One region of the Pseudomonas sp. S3_G06 genome, then DNA from elsewhere that is predicted to be linked to it. Evidence: riboswitches for the same ligand, from Rfam matches in the RefSeq annotation. Region 1 holds a riboswitch; the other holds the start of a gene.

Region 1 (3,148 bases):
CCGGCCGGCATCGCGGTCTTGTCGGCGTAACGGGTCAGAATCACGCTTTGCGAGATATCCGGCAGAGTGAGCTCGGCGCCCAGCAGCGCTGCGCATGCTGCCGTCGCGGTCACGCCCGGAATGATCTCGAAAGGAATGTTCAGCTCACGCAAGTAGCGGATCTGCTCACCGATCGCGCCGTACAGACCTGGATCCCCCGAATGCACACGGGCAACATCCTGGCCTTTAGCATGGGCAGTTTTGATCAGATCGATGATTTGTTCCAGATGCAGTTCAGCGCTGTTGGCCACGATTTCGGCCTGATGACCTTCCAGCACCGCTGCGGGTACCAGCGAACCGGCATAAATGATCACCGGGCAGTTGCGAATCAGCCGTTGGCCTTTGACGGTAATGAGTTCCGGGTCGCCGGGGCCGGCGCCGATGAAGTAGACGGTCATCGTTGAATCCTTGTGAAGAAGCGCAGCCGCACCTCAGATGAAGTGTGCTCATGATCAATGGCGGGGATTATCGGGATTTTACCCGGCGCCGGCCAACGCCAGCGTGGCCTGCGCATATTTCAGCCGGGGAATCAGCAGTTTCACCGGAGCCTGAATCAGTTGCTCGGCCAGCGCCAGCGCGGCGCTTTCCGCCACGCCGTAGCAGCCGGTGCGCTCAAAGGCGATCTGCGATTGATGACTGAGGCGCTGTTGATAGGGCGCCAACTCGGCACTGTTGAAATACTGCAGGGGCAGGTTCAATTGTGTGGCCAGTTCCAGCAACCCCGGTTCGTGGCGCTTGAGGTCGATACTCGCCAAAGCCTTGACCGCTCGCAGCTCGATGCGGTGCGCCTGCAACGCTTGATCGAGTAATGCACGCAACGTACTGGCCGGGCAGCCGCGCTGGCAGCCGAGGCCGACCACGAGGGTCGGCGCTGCGCGGTCATCGGTCATGCCTGATATGGACCTGCGCTTTTACGGCGGAACAACCATGCACTGATCAAGCCCAAGGCCAGCCAGAACGCGACGTTGGTCAGCTGCGAAGCGATTTTGAACTGGGTTTCCAGTGCCTCTGGGGCAAGCATCGAATGCACCTGCGGTTGCGGCGCGCCGATCACATGCGGCACGGCGAGAATCGCCACACCGAGAAGCTTCATCAGCCAGTGACGACTGAAGGCGATCAGTGCCAGGCCGACGGCGGTCGAAGCGGCGGTGCCGATCCACCAGATCTGCCGCGAAGCCAGATCGGCAGCCGCAGTGCCCGGCAATTCAGGTGGCAGGCCCAAGGTCGGCGCGAGTACGAACGTCGCGTAACCGGCCAGACCCCAGAGCAGCCCTTGCGAGGTTTTGGTTGGCGCGCGCAAGGTGTACAGGCCGGCGAGCATCAGGGCGAAACCCACCGCCACCACCAGATTACCGCCAGTGGTCGAGACCACGCGCTGCCAGCCGTCTTCCGGCTCCCAGGCTTCGCCATCATGGCTGTGGGCGGCGGTGCCGGCGGCGTGTTCGTGAACTTGCGCGACCGGTTCGGATTTCTCGAAGGTTTCGGCCTGCAGAATCAGTGGCGATACCCAGAAACTCTGCAGCAGGGTCAGCAGCAGGGCGGCCAGCAAGCCGGTGAAGCCTGCGGTTTGCGCAATACGCTTGATCATCTCGGCAAGCCTCAGTGGCACGGGAACGCGGCGCTGTGGCGGGTATCGTGAGCGGCGTTGTGCACCGCTTCGATGTGCGAGAAGCCGGCGAACCAGACCAGACTGGCACCGAGGATCGAGGCGAAGAGGGCGGCGGCCACGCGTTGGCCGAGTGTGGTGCTGCTGGAGATGTGGTCAGTGTGGCTGACGGTATTGCTGATGATCGACATAGCGCTTCCCTCTGAAATGTCAGCGGGTAAACAGAGCGCATGAAAATCCCTGCGAGCCGGGCACGCAGGGATTTCGAACAGCGCCCGCCCACCGCGGGTTTGTTTGTGGTCAGCGGCGCTTGCGCGCGCTGGGTGTTGCGGGCCGGTCTCCGGGCTCGCGAGGGGTTGGCTGGTCGCCGACCTGCAAGCATCACCTTCCCATGCCGGGGCACAGTGGATCTGACGCTTCGCTCGCTTACCGTTGCGGGGGCAGCACCGGACTGACATGGCTTTGAGTAAAGCACATGATTCACCGGTTTCCCGTTTCACCCTGTGAAGGGCACCCGTAACAAGGTGGGCAGGAGAACATGGGTTTGGGTTTTTAGTCAATTTCCGGGGAGTTGTCGGTGCTGCGGTGGGGGGTTTTTCTGATGTTTTTGTGTGTATATCCGTTGCTGCGGTAACGGCTGCTTAGGGTTTCGCCCTTACGGCGACTCACTTTTTTTACAAACGCCTAAAAAAAGTAAGCAAAAAAACGCTTGCTCCTACGTTCGGCCCTCGCAGGCTCGGGTTCCTTCGCTACGGGACTGATCCGGGCGCAGCGGCTCCGGTTTGCTTCGCTGCACCTCCTTGCGCTGTGTTCGACTTCGTCGAACGGTCGCTGCGCTCCCACGCCCGGATCAATCCCTCCACTCAGCCTTCCGACGTCGCCGGTGGATCAAGATCAAGAGCACTCGAGCTTGCGCTCATTGTTGAGTGGGGCGGCTTCGCCGCGGGCAGCTGCGCTGCTTTGCTTTTGCTTTTGTGGGAGCGAGCCTGCTCGCGAAGGCGGCCTGACAGCCGACCTGTTCTTGAAGTGGTACCCAATCCAACTGTAGGAGCCGCCGAAGGCTGCGATCTTTTGATCTGGCTTTTGCTTTTGCTGTTGCTTTTGATCTTTTGCCCCTCCGTAACGAAGGTACCCCGAGCTCCAGCGAGCGGGCCGTACGCCGGGGCAAAGCCTTTTGGTTTCTTTTTTGCTGGGCCGGCACTCCGGCGTTTGAAAAAGGGACTCGCTGTAAGAGCGAAACCATAAGAAGCCGTTACCGCAGCAACGGATATACCCCCAGTTTCAGACTCACCGACCATTGACCCACGACGGACCCATGCGTAGCCTTGCGCTTTCGAGGTTCTTCGGCACTCGCCGAAGCTAAGAAGGGAACGCGGTCAAAGCCGCGGCTGCCCCCGCAACTGTGAACGGTGATGTTCGTTGCCACGCCACTGCCAGCTCAACCGATGAGCCAGCGGGAAGGCGCAATGGACGCCAGGTCTCGCGCCTGAACGCCGTCAGCCA
Region 2 (3,148 bases), 820 kb from region 1:
AACGCGTCGATGCGATGTTGAAGCTGGTGCAGCTCGAACAGTTCGCCCATCGCCGCCCTTCGCAACTGTCCGGCGGTCAGCAACAACGTGTCGCCATCGCCAGGGCACTGGTTTACGAGCCACGCATCCTGCTGATGGACGAACCGCTGGGCGCGCTGGACAAGAAGCTGCGCGAGGACTTGCAGGATGAACTGCGCCAGCTGCACCGGCGCCTGGGTATCACCATCGTTTACGTGACCCACGACCAGGAAGAAGCCATGCGGCTGTCGCAACGCATCGCGATTTTCAGCCACGGCAAAATCGTTGGTCTGGGCAGTGGTTACGACCTTTACCAGAATCCGCCGAATGCCTTTGTCGCGTCGTTTCTGGGCAATTCGAACTTCCTCAAGCTCAAGGCGCAAGGCAATGCGGCAGCGAGTTTCGAGGGGCAGTTGTTGTCGATTCGGCTGACGTCCGGGTTGCACACTGATCAGGATGTGCTGCTGATGGTGCGTCCGGAAAAGGCCTTGGCGCTGAGCACGCAGCAGGCGCTGGATGAGCCGCTGGCGGCGGGTTGGAATGAGGTATCGGCGAATGTTGTGGAGGTGCTGTTTCTCGGTGAGAGCCAGACGTGCAGCGTGGTCACTGCGGGCGGGACGTCGATGACGGTGAAAGCGCTGTCGGCGGCAGGCATGCCGCTCAAGGCCGGCGATCCGGTCCGGGTGCGCTGGGCGACGGCGGATGCTTGTGTTTACACCGAATGGACCGAGAGCGATTTGAACAAGGCTGCCGGTGCTCACTAGATTTCCAATCCACTGAAATCCCCCTGTGGGAGCGAGCCTGCTCGCGAATGCGCTGTGTCACTCAACATTAATGGTGACTGACACAACCTTTTCGCGAGCAGGCTCGCTCCCACAGGTTCGGGATTGTTCAATTGATCGGGGAATACCCTTCAATCTGATCCGGCCACGCCGTCAGCACTTCAAACCCGTTTTCCGTCACCGCGACCATATGCTCCCACTGCGCCGACAAGGAGCCATCCTTGGTCAGCACGGTCCAGCCGTCTGGCATGTTCTTCACATGGCGTTTGCCGGCATTGAGCATCGGTTCCACGGTGAAAATCATCCCGGCCTTGAGCTTCAGCCCTTGATTGGGAAAGCCGTAATGCAGGATTTGCGGTTCGTCGTGATAGACCTTGCCGATGCCATGGCCGCAGTACTCGCGCACCACGCTGAAGCCCTCCGCCTCCGCCAGGCTCTGGATCGCATGACCGATATCGCCCAGCGTTGCGCCCGGTTTCACTGCGCGAATGCCCGCGCACATCGCGTCGTAAGTGGTCTTGATCAGGTGCTGCGCTTCAGGAGTCGCCTCGCCCACCACATACATGCGACTGGTATCGCCGAACCAGCCGTCCTTGATCACCGCGATGTCGAGGTTGACGATGTCGCCGTCTTTCAATGGCGTACCCGATGGAATGCCGTGGCACACCACATCGTTGACCGACGCGCAGACGGTTTTCGGAAAGCCGTGATAACCGACGTTGGCCGGCACGGCTTTCTGCACATTGACGATGTAGTCGTTGCACAACCGGTCCAGCTCATCGGTGGTCACCCCGGCCTTCACATGCGGCACCAGCATCGCCAGTACTTCGGCGGCGAGTTTGCCGGCGGCGCGGGATTTTTCGATGTCGGCCGGCGTGTTGATCTTGATCTGGTTTCTCATGCGCTGACGGCTTCCTGAGTCAGTTGTTGCAGATCCAGGCCACCGTTCTGTTCGGCGCGGATCAGCAGGCGGCAAATGGCGCTGTGGTCGAGGTTGGGGTGCAGCTCGGCGAGCATGCCGATGCGCATCCAGTGCTCGGCCTGCGCGTTGATCGAGCGGCTGAGGGCGTTGCTGGAGATGCGCAGGTTCTCGTGCATGTCCTCTGAAATTTTTACGATGCCCATATTTGTATCCGATACGAAATGTATATGGAACGTATATTAATCAGTGCATACGGCCGATTGCAATGCCGACGACAAAATCGACGCTGTGGCAGATTCGCCTCCCCCTCCACCGTGCAAATCGACTACCATGCCGCCGCCGGTTTCCACACGGAATTAATAGGGAATCCGAAATGCTTGCACAGCATCAATCGGAACTGCCCCCGCAACTGTAGGTGCCGAGCCTGCTCCTCGACTGCCACTGGGTGAACCCCGGGAAGGCCGGAGCGTGGCGATGACGCATCAGTCAGGAGACCTGCCGGCACAGCGACTGACTAACCGGCGGGGTGTCCGGGAAGGACATCGTGCCGCGCGTATTTTCCCCGTGCCGGCCTTGCGCAGTTTCCACGACTGCGCCCGAGGTGTGTTTCCAACCGTACCCGCCCGCTCCCGTACGGTTCCCCTGGAGACTGCCCCATGCTGCTGCCCCGCGTTGCCACCCTGCTCACCGCTCTGAGCCTTTGCGCCCTGGCGCAAGCGTCGCCGACTGCGTATCCGCTGACCGTGGAAAACTGTGGCAGCAGCCTGACCTTTCAGCACGCGCCTGCGCGCACGGTGACCATCGGCCAGGCCGGTACGGAAATGCTTTATGCCTTGGGCCTGGGCGACAAAGTCGTCGGCACCTCGTTGTGGTTCAACGACGTGCTGGGCACATACAAAGCGCAGAACGACAGGATCGAGCGCCTCGCCGACAACGAGCCGAGTTTCGAAGCGGTGATCGCTAAACGCCCGGAGCTGGTTGCCGTCGAGCTGGAATGGATGGTCGGCCCGCAAGGCGCGGTCGGCACTCGCGAGCAGTTTCATGAACTGAAGATTCCTACCTATCTGCTGCCCTCCGATTGCGAAGCCAAGGACAACCTCGTCGGCTCGGACGGCACGCGGCTGGCGCCGTTTCGCATCGACAGCATCTACAAAGCCGTGAGCCAGCTCGCAGCGATTTTCGATGTGCAGGCGCGTGGCGAGCAGCTCAATGAGCAGCTCAAAGCCAGCCTCGCGCAGTCGATCGCCACCGCGAAAAAGCAGCAGCGCAAAGACGTCAGCGCCCTTGTGTGGTTCTCCAGCGCCGAGATGGACATCGAGCCGTTCGTGGCCGGGCACAAAGGCGTTCCCGATTTCATGCTCAGCACCCTCGGCGTGCGCAACGTCGTCGAGTCGGATGAAGAATGGCCGACCGTCGGCTGGGAAAC

What was found. Region 1 has a riboswitch for cobalamin ahead of AB4N47_RS11460 (CbtB domain-containing protein). Riboswitches for the same ligand answer to the same signal wherever they lie in the genome.
Region 2: it holds a riboswitch for cobalamin, as region 1 does, so the genes downstream of both, AB4N47_RS08065 (ABC transporter substrate-binding protein) here and AB4N47_RS11460 (CbtB domain-containing protein) in region 1, are expected to answer to the same signal.

The regions. Positions count from the first base shown of each region.
Region 1 is NZ_CP162738.1:2,563,726-2,566,873, reverse strand. Features, by position in the region: gene cobM (precorrin-4 C(11)-methyltransferase) at 1-437, opposite strand, end outside; gene AB4N47_RS11470 (cobalamin biosynthesis protein) at 516-929, opposite strand; gene AB4N47_RS11465 (CbtA family protein) at 926-1,627, opposite strand; gene AB4N47_RS11460 (CbtB domain-containing protein) at 1,639-1,836, opposite strand; cobalamin riboswitch at 1,960-2,178, opposite strand; cobalamin riboswitch at 2,965-3,148, shown strand, end outside.
Region 2 is NZ_CP162738.1:1,744,400-1,747,547, reverse strand. Features, by position in the region: gene AB4N47_RS08080 (ABC transporter ATP-binding protein) at 1-782, shown strand, start outside; gene map (type I methionyl aminopeptidase) at 910-1,701, opposite strand; gene AB4N47_RS08070 (ParD-like family protein) at 1,698-1,925, opposite strand; cobalamin riboswitch at 2,046-2,239, shown strand; gene AB4N47_RS08065 (ABC transporter substrate-binding protein) at 2,379-3,148, shown strand, end outside.